2 regions of the Streptomyces sp. G7(2002) genome follow, and region 1 is predicted to be linked to the other one. Evidence: riboswitches for the same ligand, from Rfam matches in the RefSeq annotation. Region 1 holds a riboswitch; the other holds the start of a gene.
What was found. Region 1 has a riboswitch for cobalamin ahead of thiI (tRNA uracil 4-sulfurtransferase ThiI). Riboswitches for the same ligand answer to the same signal wherever they lie in the genome.

Region 1 (5,582 bases):
AACTCCATCCGGGGCCGACAGGCGTCTACCTGGGTGAGCTCAAGCTACCTACTCCACCGCATACAGCAGGTTGTACTCAGCACCATCCGCCCTGAAGCGCAGACTGCGCTCACCAGGTGTATCCGTGATCCACTGCTCCCCGAGCCTGCCGTCCCCGACTGTTCCGCCGACCTCCCCGAGGGAGACGGCAATCGATCCCGTGAAGTCGCAGTCGTACTTGACGGTGTACATCCGGTCTCCCAGCACCGTCCCATTCCACACAGTGCCACGATTCTGGAGAACAAGCCTCGGCTCGTCGAAGCCGCTCCAGCCCTCAGTCGTGACGCACTTGAGCTTCTCCAGATAGAGCTTGGCCATACCGTCCCCTGTGAAGGATCCTTCTCGACACTTCACATCCTGCCGAGCCTCAATAAACGATCACTAAACGAATGGACGCGGTGTTCGCCGCCAAGGCGACACCCCGCCCGGGGAGGGTGGGGCATCGCTGTAGCCCTCGTCAGAGCAGCCAGTGTGCCCCCGGCACCACCAGCCCCAAGGCTGACCAGCCACACCAACAACGCCGGCGATACAAGCAGCTGCAGCTGGTGGCTCGCGCGAACCAGGAGGCCGCGGCGGCCCAGTCTTCACACCTGCGGGAGGTATCCCGAATGCACCCCCGAGACGGACACATCTTCTGGGCGCATGAACGCTCCGGCATCGAGTGCCGGTCGGTCAGTCGACGGTCGGCCAGTCCCACCCCAGCTGCAGGAAGAGACCGAGCCGGTCGGAGACACCGCGGATCTCGCTGATCCGGCCGGCGGTGACGGTGAGGACAAAGATCGCCTCGTTCTCGAAGGCGCGGCCGGTCGGCACTGGCATCCGGGGGTGGCTACCGGAACTCACGCCGTTCTGGGTGATCCGGGCGACGACCTTGTCGCCCTCGGCGATCAGTTCGTCGATCCGTGCACGGTAGGGCGCCAGTGCCGAGAGCTGGGTGGCGATGGCTGCGAAGGCCGCGCCGGGCTCATCCGGTTCACCATGGATGACCTTGTTGTGGTCCACCACGTCCGCCGCCAGGTAGTCGCCCAGGTCGTCGATGCGGGCTTGGTTGAGCGCGGTGAAGAAGTCTGTGACGAGCTGCTTGTTCTCGTTGGTGAACATGCCCCAATCCTTCTCTTACGACGTAAGGCTCCGACTGGGCCGCCACTCTTGCCTTACGATGTAAGAAAGTCAACTGGAGCTGTCGATAAATGGGAACGACCAGCAAGCGGGTGGGGCTCACTCGCGACAAGGTGCTGCGCGCGGCCCTGGAAGTCGCCGACCGGGACGGCGTCGAGAAGCTGTCCATGCGCCGCCTGGGCGCCGAGCTCGGCGTCGAGGCAATGACCCTCTACCACTACCTGCCCAACAAAGCCGCCCTACTTGACGGCCTGGTCGAGCTGGTGGTCTCAGCCGTGCGCCCCTCCTTCGATGGGCCGGCAGACGAATGGCCACTGCGCCTGAAGGAGTTTGCCGCGGCCTTCCGAGCTGAACTGCTTCGGCATACCGGGGTGATCGCGCTGGTAGCCACGCGCCCTGTCCGGTCCCCCGCAGCACTCCAGGCAGTTGAGGACACGGCAGCAGCGCTTGGGCACGCCGGGATCGCACCTGTCGAGGCCATGCGGATCGTCAACTCCGTCACCACACTGGTGATCGGGCACTGCCTTGCCGAAGCAGCTGACATCCCCGGGCACTCCGAGCAGCCCACCGACGATGCCTTCGCCCTAACCGCGTTCCCCACACTGTCCGAAGCGGTCGCGGGCGGACTCGGCACGCCAGCCGACCACCAGGCCCGCTTCGACCTCGCACTGGATGCCCTACTAGCCGGCCTCCGAGACGCCATCGCCAAGACAACGCAGAAGTAGACGGCATGTCGGCTGGCGATTGAAAGGCGTTCCGGGCCGGCTTGAGCAGGGTGCCTGGCCTTTGTCCAGAAGGAAGAACACCTCACAGTCCCGCATGGCCCGCACGGCAGCCAGAGTCACATGGTCCGGGTCCCCCGCGCCGATTCCGATCACGAGCACCGTCGGGGCTCCTCACCGGCCATCTCGCGGGACATGAGGACGCCGACCGGACTGCTCCGTCGCACATACGGATGGAACGGGGCGGCCGGACTCGGGGCGGAGGTCCGGGCTGTCCGCGCCGGGCTCCGCCTCCTCGCCGGAGTCTCCCGGTTACATGACCTGGATGTCGCGCAGCAGGCCGTCCACCACGTCGTCCAGGTCGAGGCGCTTCTCCACCGTATGCAGGTCGGTCAGCCCGGCGCAGAGGGTGACCCGGGGCGGTGCGAGGAGCTTGCAGCAGTCCTCGTCCGGCAGCACGGAGATCTCCGCGGTGCCGATGGACCGGGCTTCGTTGATGATCTCCTGCTTCTCCCAGCCGACCAGCGGCCGCAGCACCGGCAGGGTTGCCGCCTCGTCGACGGCGGCCATGTTCGCCAGGGTCTGACTGGCCACCTGCCCCAGGCTGTCGCCGGTCACCAGTGCCTCAGCCCGGGTCCGGTCCGCCAGCGCGGAAGCGGCGCGAACCATCAGCCTTCGCTGCGCAACGACCTGGAGCCGGCCGGCCCCCGCGATGGCCAGTTGCTTCTGTGCGTGACCGAGCGCGATGACGTGCAGTCGCCCACCGGGCTGGTAGCGGTTGAGTTCACGGGCGAGGGCGTAAGCCTTGTAGACCGAAGCGGCGTTCGTGTACGGAGCGCCGGTGAAGTGCACGAAGTCGCAGCGCAGTCCGCGGCGCATCGCCCGGTAGGCCGCCACGGGCGAGTCGTAGCCGCCGGAGAGCAGTACCAGGGCGCGTCCGCTGGAGCCCACGGGCAGTCCGCCCGGCCCCTGGTGACGGGTCCAGGAGACGTAGCTCTCCTTGTGGTCGATCTCGACCGAGACCAGTACATCCGGGCTGGAGAGGTTCACCGGCAGGGGACCGAGGGCTTCCCGGATACGGGCCCCGAGAAAGCGCTCGAACTGCGAGGAGGTCATCTCGAAGTTCTTGTTCCGCCGCTTGGCCCGCACGGCGAAACTGATTCCGGGCCGTTCCGCGCGAGCGGTGGCGAGCGCCTCCACGGCTGTCTCGGTGATGTCCGACACGGTGCTCGGAACGCGCAGGGCAGGCTCCACCGAGTTGAACCCGATCACCCGGCGGGCGCGCTCCACGAGGTCGTCCAACGGGACCTCGCCGCCGAGCACGGTGACGTTCTGGCCGGACTTGATCCATGTGGAACCGCCGATGCCGCGCAGGGCGCCGCGGAGGTTGTCGTGCAGCCGCTCGGTGAACAGGTGCCGGTTGCGGCCCTTGAGGAAGACCTCACCATGCTTGAGCAGGACACAGGGTCCGCTCGGGCGGGGCGCTCTGGGGGAGGGGCTGGAGGGAATGCTCGGTTCGCCGGGCACGAAACTCTCCTTCGCGAGTCGTCGTGAGGGCCGGCGCCGGGCCGCGAACGGGGTGCGGGCCCGCCCGCCCCCGCTCTGCGCAGGGCTGGGTGGAACACACCACTCGCTCAGCGGTCCCGCTGCCGGGACGCGTGAATCCGTGCGCGGCGATACACCCCGCACGAGCAGTGGCAGGTCTTCGGACTCATGGGCACATCCCGAAGGACCGGACACCTACTGACCGTCGCTTCCCAGGTCCCATGCGGGCCCAGTGCTTCATGACGGCGGTCGTTCCCACTCACCGCTGCGAGGCAGTCCCGGACTCCCACCGGGTTCCCTCTTGCGACACCCCGTCTGGCGGACGGGGCGAACCAGCTGCCGGTCCAGGGTAGACAAGGCGGATCGCATTCCGTGAACCAGACCTTGATTCTGCACTTTGAGTCGGGATGGCTGATTCGAGACTCTGTCGGGTATGGGAACGATGCGTCATTCTGGGAGTAGTGATTGGTACTTCAACTGGCTTAGTGCGTACTGTGCTTGGGGGAGCCGGTGGCCTACGTTCCCATTCTCAAGGGCAAGGTGGGGGAGTTTCTGGCACTGGGACATGCGTCGGCGGAGGTGCAGTCGCAGATACGCCCGGTGATGGAGGTCGTGCCCGACTGCGACGTTCGAGATCTTCTGGAGACCTTCTGCAACCGTGCCATGGACTACGTTCCGAATGGAATGGTCCTCACGGTCGATTGCGGAGCCTTACCGGCCGTGCGGGTGCTCAAAGGTGATGTGGGCGGTCCGATGGTGCGGGTCGGTGAGTCACTGAGCCAGCGGCAGGTCGCGATGCGCCCGGTCTTCAGAGGTACTGATACCGATGAGACGCTCGCTGAGGTTCGTGCGGTGATGGCGTGGCACCAGCAGGGCGGTTGTCTACGCATCTCGTCGGCTCGTGATGCACAAGAACTGCGCCCGGACGATGCACGAGTCCGCGAGATGCTCCGCACACTCCACGCTGTTCCGGAGGAAATCGATCTGCTCATTGACGCCGGACCCGTGCATTCTCGGGACAGAAGGGCGGCACTGACAGTTGAGGTGCTGGAAACTCTCCATCACATGGCGCGTTGGCCTTGGCGCCATGAGTGCGTGGCCGCCGGTGCCTTCCCGGTCAATCTGGCGAACTTCCCACGTGGACGAGCAACGCCGGTAGTGAGGGAAGACGCGCTTCTCTGGAAGCAGGTTTGCGATCGGTGGCGTGGAAACTTTCCTGATTTCGGCGACTTCGGTGTAACGCACCCGCGAATGCCGCTGAGGACTCGTGGGACTCCGCATCCCAACATGCGTTACACCACGGCGGCAGACTGGCAGGTCTTCGTCTATCCAAAGATCCGTCCCGGCAACGACGACTTCTTCACCCTCAGTCGTGACCTGGTCTCCTCGCCTCATTGGCCGCCCACCGGCGCGGGCACGTCGTGGGGAGACGCTCGTTTGCAGGACTGTGCGAAACGGCAGCGGGCGAAAGCAGGCGGCGGGACGGAGTGGCGAGCCTGGGCGACGTCGCATCATCTGGCCGTCGTGACGTCTCGGCTCACGGCTTTGGGCCGTCCCTGAACTGGCATGTAGTGGCCACCCGGGTGTGGGCGCCGCAATTGCGGCGCAGCCCCTGGGCGGCGAGCAGTCGGGCGTAGTCGTCCAGCCGGGCGTCCTGGATCCGCGGGCCGAGGTCCAGCTGCAGGTGCAGGCGTACGTCATGACGTCGGCCAGTCGGGCCAGTCGGGCCGGAAGCTGTTGAGGTAGGCGCGGTCGTACCGATGGGACCGTTAGGGCTGGTGGCCGAGGCACCCGGTGCGGACCGCAGCCCCCAACCCGCTGCTGCGTACCAGGAGTTCCAGCCCGTCTCGTGCGTCCCCGTGACACGCCGATGCCCGTCCTCGGACTTCGGTCAGCGCCTTGGCTGCGGTGAGTGGTGGTGGGACGGCAGACACTGCCGAACGCGACGTAGATCCACTGTGGGATCCGCGGCCGCCCGTGTGGATACTGATCACCATGCGTACCGACTTCGACCCTGCTGCCATGTCCCGCAACGAGTTCTACAAGCTCCTGACCGCGGTGGTGGTGCCGCGGCCCATCGCCTGGGTCTCGACGATCAGCCCTGATTGTGCTTCTGCGAACCTGGCCCCGCACTCCTTCTTTACGATCGCCAGCGTC
Region 2 (5,582 bases), 4.4 Mb from region 1:
CGGGCAGCCACTCCAGGTTGCCGTGCTTGCCCAGGTGGACCATGGCGTCCGCGCCGAAGCCGCCGTCGTCGGCGGAGGCCGCGATCCAGCGGTACGCCGCCAAGTAGTGGTGCGAGGGCGGCAGATCGGGGTCGTGGTAGATCGCGATCGGGTTCTCGCCGAAGCCGCGCGGCGGCTGGATGAGGATCAGGAGATTGCCGCGGCGCAGGGCGGCCAGCACGATGTCGCCGTCGGGGTTCCGGCTGCGGTCGACGAACATCTCGCCGGGCGGCGGCCCCCAGTGCTCCTCGACGGAGTCCCGGAGTTGCTGCGGCAGCGTGGCGTACCAGCGCTTGTAGTCGGCGGCCGGGATACGGACCGGGTTGCGGGCGAGCTGCTCCTCGGTGAGCCACTCCTGGTCGTGGCCGCCGGCGTCGATGAGGGCGTAGATCAGCTCGTCGCCGTCGCCGGACTCCAGGCCCGGGACCGGCTCGGCACTCTCGTCGCCGAAGTCGTAGCCGTCCGCCCGGAGACGGCGCAGCAGCGCCACGGCGCTGGCCGGGGTGTCCAGGCCGACCGCGTTGCCGATACGGGAGTGCTTGGTGGGGTAGGCGGACAGCACCAGCGCGAGGCGCTTCTGCGCGGCCGGGATGTGGCGCAGCCGGGCGTGGCGGACGGCGATCCCGGCGACCCGGGCGGCGCGCTCGGGGTCGGCGACGTAGACCGGCAGACCGTCCTCGTCGACCTCCTTGAAGGAGAACGGGACGGTGATCAGCCGGCCGTCGAACTCGGGGACCGCGATCTGCGAGGCGGCGTCCAGCGGCGACAGCCCCTCGTCGTTCTCCTCCCAGGCGCTGCGCGGCCCTGTCAGGCACAGGGCCTGCAGGATCGGCACGTCCAGGGCGGCCAGTGCGCCCGCGTCCCAGGATTCGTCGTCGCCGCCGGCGGAGGCCTCGGCGGGCTTGCTGCCGCCCGCCGCGAGGACCGTGGTGACCAGGGCGTCGGCGGACCCCAGCGCCTCGATCAACTCCGGTTCGGGGGCGCGGAGGGAGGCCACGAACAGCGGCCGGGCGCGCCCGCCCGCCGCCTCGATCTGCTCGCACAGGGTCCGGACGAAAGCGGTGTTACCGCTCATGTGGTGCGCGCGGTAGTAGAGCACGGCGACCAGCGGGCCGCTCGCGTTGCGCCCTTCCCAGTCCAGCGGGCCCCAGGACGGGGCGGGCTCCGGCGGCTCGAAGCCGTGGCCGGTCAGCAGCACCGTGTCGGAGAGGAAGCGGGCGAGCTGGTCGAGGTTGGCGGGACCGCCGTGCGCGAGGTAGGCGTGCGCCTCGGCCGCGATACCGACCGGGACCGTGGACTGCTCCATGAGCTGGGCGTCGGGGGCCTGTTCACCGGTGAGCACGACGACCGGCCGGTGCTGGTCCTCGGCGAGCAGCACCTCCAGGCCCTCCTCCCAGGCCCGGATGCCGCCGAGGAGGCGTACGACGACGAGGTCGGTGCCCTCCAGCAGCGCGGGGAGTTCGGCGACGTCGAGGCGGGCGGGGTTGGCGAGCCGGTACGGCACGGGACCCGTGGCCGCGCGGGCGCTGAGCAGGTCGGTGTCGGAGGTCGACAGCAGCAGAAGCATGCGAGCGCAGGCCTTCCTCGGGGTATCCGCGCCCCGGGTGGTCGTATGGACGGCGGGAGTTCCTGGCTCACCCGGCAGTTGCCGGGTTCACAGTGGCGGGACCGCGCCGGATTCTCACCGGGCTTCCTCCCTTGGGCCGTAAGACCCTGCGCCGTCGCTGGCGTCGATGGGCCAGCCGACCCACCGACCTGCATAGTAAGGGCTGTGGACGGGGGAGGTAAGCGGGCCTCCGGACCGGCCGCGGCGGGACGGGGGGCGCGCGCCTCCGTACCCGGATCCGGACCGGGAGCTTGGCCGGATCCGGCCCCGATGAGCCACCCGCCTCCGTGGGTATGCTCGCGGCCATGCCGCCCTCCCCCTCGATACGGCCCCAAGGTGCCGAACCGCCCATACGGGACCGCGGTGACGCCTGCCCGGGAGCGCTGCGGCTGCACTCCGCCGCCGATGGCCACCTCGCCCGAGTGCGGCTGCCCGCCGGAGACTTGACGGTGCGTCAGGCCGAGGCGCTGGCCGACGCAGCGGACCGGCTCGGCGACGGCCACCTCTCGCTCACCTCCCGCGGCAACGCGGAACTCCGCGGCCTGGCGGACGGCTGCGGCGGCCGGCTCGCCGCCCTGCTGCGCGACGCCGGCCTGCTGCCCTCCGAGCGCCACGAACGCGTCCGCAACATCCTCGCCTCGCCGCTGGCCGGACTCGACCGGCACACCCCTTCTGACGTGCGGTTGTGGGCCCGTGAGCTGGACGGACTGCTCTGCGCGAGCGAGTCCGCGACCGCGCTGTCGGGCCGATTCCTCTTCGTCCTGGACGACGGACGGGGCGATGTGGCGGCACTCGGCGGGGATGTGAGCTTGGTCGCAGAACGGGGCGGGGCCGGGTCCGGGGATCTGTCCGGGGCCGGGTGCCCGGCCGAGGCCGGGGGTACCGCGCTGCTGCGGGTCGGCGACGATCCGGCGGCGCTGCGGATCGCCGGTCCGGACGCCCCGCGGGCCGCCCTCACCGCCGCCGAGGCCTTCCTGACCGCCGCCGCGGCGAGCGGCAGCGGCGCCTGGCGGGTACGTGAACTCCCGGACGGACACGGCCTGACGGCCCGGGCCGTCGCGGAGCGACTGCGCGCGGCGGGCATCGGGTGCGCGGAGGTGGCCGGGGAGGTGGCTGCGGCGGTGGCCGGGGCCGGGGACGTGACCGGTACCCCCGACGCGACCGGGGCGCCCGCACCCGCCTCCGCGCCGTGCGCCGAGTCCGTCCCGTTCACCGGGTCCGTCCCGTACGCCGGATCCGCCCCGCCCCCCGCCTCCGTCCCGTACGCCGACTCCTCCGCCCCCGGCGTCATCGAGGGCACCGACGGCGCCCGTGCGCTCTCCGTCCTCGCGCCGCTGGGGCGGCTGTCGGTCGCCCAGTGGCGTCTGCTGACCGCCGTCGCCGCCGAGGACGGTGCCGGCGCGCTCCGCCTCACCCCCTGGCGCGGCGTCGTCATCCCCGGGCTGTCCGCCGACACGGCGGCTCCCCGCCTGCGCGAACTGTCCGCCGCCGGACTGATCACCGACCCGGACTCCCCCTGGCACCGCGTCGGCGCCTGCACCGGCCGCCCCGGCTGCGCCAAGTCCCGTACCGATGTACGGGCCGACGCGACGGCCGCCGTCACCGCGGGCACCCCTGTCCCCGGCGAGCCAGGACCGCAGCCCGCCGCCCTGCGCCGGCTCCCCGTGTACTGGTCCGGCTGCGAACGCCGCTGCGGCCACCCGCACGGCGCCTGGGTCGATGTGCTGGCGACGGCGGAGGGCTACCGCGTCTCCGTAGTACAGCCGCAGAGCGCACCCGTCCCGCACCCCGCACCGGCGGCACCCTCCGCAGCTCCCTGCCCCGCCACCTCATGAACCGCCCCGACCCGCAGCTCCCTGCCCCACCACCTCATGAACCACCCCCGACCCACAGCGCCATGCCCCACCTCCAGAACCGCCCCGTACCCGACAACCCCGAGGCCACAGTGACCGCGTTCGACTACGAGAAGGACGGGGCGACGATCTACCGCCAGTCCTTCGCCACCATCCGCGCCGAGGCGGACCTCGACGGCTTGCCCGCCGACGTCAGCCGGGTCGCGGTCCGGATGATCCACGCCTGCGGCATGGTCGACCTGGTACGCGATCTGGCCTTCACCCCCGAGGTGGTGGCCCGCGCCCGCGAGGCGCTGCGCGCCGGTGCGCCGATCCTCTGCGACGCCAACATGGTCGCCAGCGGCGTCACCAGGAAGCGGCTGCCGGCCGGCAACGACGTCCTGTGCACCCTCACCGACCCCTCGGTCCCGGACCTCGCCGCCAAGATGGGGACGACCCGCAGCGCCGCCGCCCTGGAGCTGTGGCGGGACCGGATGGAAGGCGCCGTGGTCGCGTTCGGCAACGCCCCCACAGCCCTCTTCCGGTTCCTCGAAATGATCGAGGAAGGCGCGCCCCGCCCCGCCGCCGTCATCGGCATACCCGTCGGCTTCATCGGCGCCGCGGAGTCCAAGGACGCGCTGATCGCCCACCCGTCGGAGCTGGACCACATCGTGGTGCGCGGGCGCCGGGGCGGCAGCGCCATGGCCGCGGCCGCGATCAACGCCATGGCAAGCGAGGAAGAGTAAGCGTGAGCGAGCAGCAGCTGACCGGTCGCCTCTACGGTGTGGGCCTCGGCCCCGGCGACCCGTCCCTCATGACGGTCCGGGCGGTCCAGGTCATCGCCGGGGCGGACGTCATCGCCTACCACAGCGCCCGGCACGGACGCTCCATCGCGCGCTCCATCGCCGCCGAGCACCTCCGCGCCGACCACATCGAGGAAGCGCTGATCTACCCGGTCACCACCGAGTCGACCGACCACCCCGGCGGCTACCGGGGCGCGCTGGACGAGTTCTACGAGTCCGCGGCGGCCCGCCTCGCCGTCCATCTCGACGCCGGCCGCACCGTCGCCGTCATCTCCGAGGGCGACCCGCTCTTCTACGGCTCCTACCAGCACATGCACAAGCGGCTGGCCCACCGCTATCCGACCGAGGTCATCCCCGGCGTCACCTCCGTCAGCGCCGCCGCGGCCCGCCTCGGCAAGCCGCTGGCCGAGGCCGACGAGGTCCTGACGATCCTCCCCGGCACGCTCCCGGAGGAGGAGCTGACCGCCCGTCTGGCCTCGACCGACACGGCCGTCGTCATGAAGCTGGGCCGCACCTTCCCCACCGTCCGCCGCGCCATGGAACGCTCCGGCCGCCTCCCGGAGGCCCACTACGTCGAGCGCGCCACGATGACCGGCGAACGTACGGAGAAGCTGGCGGACATCGACGCGGAGACGGTCCCCTACTTCTCCGTCAGCGTCGTACCGAGCCGCATCGCGGACCTGCCGCCCGGTACGGCTACGTCCACGGAAACGGCCACGGAGACGGCCACGACTACGGAGACGGCCACGGCCACGGCCACGGCCACGGCCACGGCAGGCGAACCGTCCGGCCCCGGCGAGGTCGTGGTCGTCGGCACCGGCCCGGCCGGGCCGCTCTGGCTGACGCCCGAATCCCGCGGCGCCCTGGCCGCCGCCGAGGACCTCGTCGGCTACACCACCTACCTGGACCGCGTCCCGCTGCGCCCCGGCCAGCGCCGCCACGCCTCCGACAACAAGGTCGAGTCCGAACGCGCCGAACTCGCCCTCGACCTGGCCCGGCGCGGCCGCAAGGTGGCCGTGGTCTCCGGCGGCGACCCGGGCATCTTCGCGATGGCCACCGCCGTCCTGGAGGTCGCCTGCCAGGCCCCCTACCGCGCCATCCCCGTACGGGTCCTCCCGGGCGTCACCGCCGCCAACGCGGCCGCCGCCCGCGCCGGCGCGCCCCTCGGCCACGACTACGCGGTCATCTCCCTCTCCGACCGCCTCAAGCCCTGGGAGGTCATCGCCGAACGCCTGCACGCGGCGGCCGGCGCCGACCTGGCCCTCGCCCTCTACAACCCCGGCTCCCGAAGCCGCACCTGGC

Region 2: it holds a riboswitch for cobalamin, as region 1 does, so the genes downstream of both, cobN (cobaltochelatase subunit CobN) here and thiI (tRNA uracil 4-sulfurtransferase ThiI) in region 1, are expected to answer to the same signal.

Annotation. Positions count from the first base shown of each region.
Region 1 covers NZ_CP102609.1:503,032-508,613, reverse strand. Annotated here, with positions in the region: gene NUT86_RS02265 (hypothetical protein) at 49-357, opposite strand; gene NUT86_RS02260 (ester cyclase) at 712-1,140, opposite strand; gene NUT86_RS02255 (TetR/AcrR family transcriptional regulator C-terminal domain-containing protein) at 1,230-1,883, shown strand; partial or broken gene NUT86_RS02250 (SAM-dependent methyltransferase) at 1,938-2,036, opposite strand; gene thiI (tRNA uracil 4-sulfurtransferase ThiI) at 2,193-3,407, opposite strand; cobalamin riboswitch at 3,560-3,778, opposite strand; gene NUT86_RS02240 (beta family protein) at 3,936-4,985, shown strand; gene NUT86_RS02235 (flavin reductase family protein) at 5,421-5,582, shown strand, end outside.
Region 2 covers NZ_CP102609.1:4,853,770-4,859,351, forward strand. Annotated here, with positions in the region: gene cobN (cobaltochelatase subunit CobN) at 1-1,606, opposite strand, end outside; cobalamin riboswitch at 1,641-1,801, opposite strand; gene cobG (precorrin-3B synthase) at 1,939-3,480, shown strand; gene NUT86_RS20410 (precorrin-8X methylmutase) at 3,591-4,223, shown strand; gene NUT86_RS20415 (precorrin-2 C(20)-methyltransferase) at 4,226-5,582, shown strand, end outside.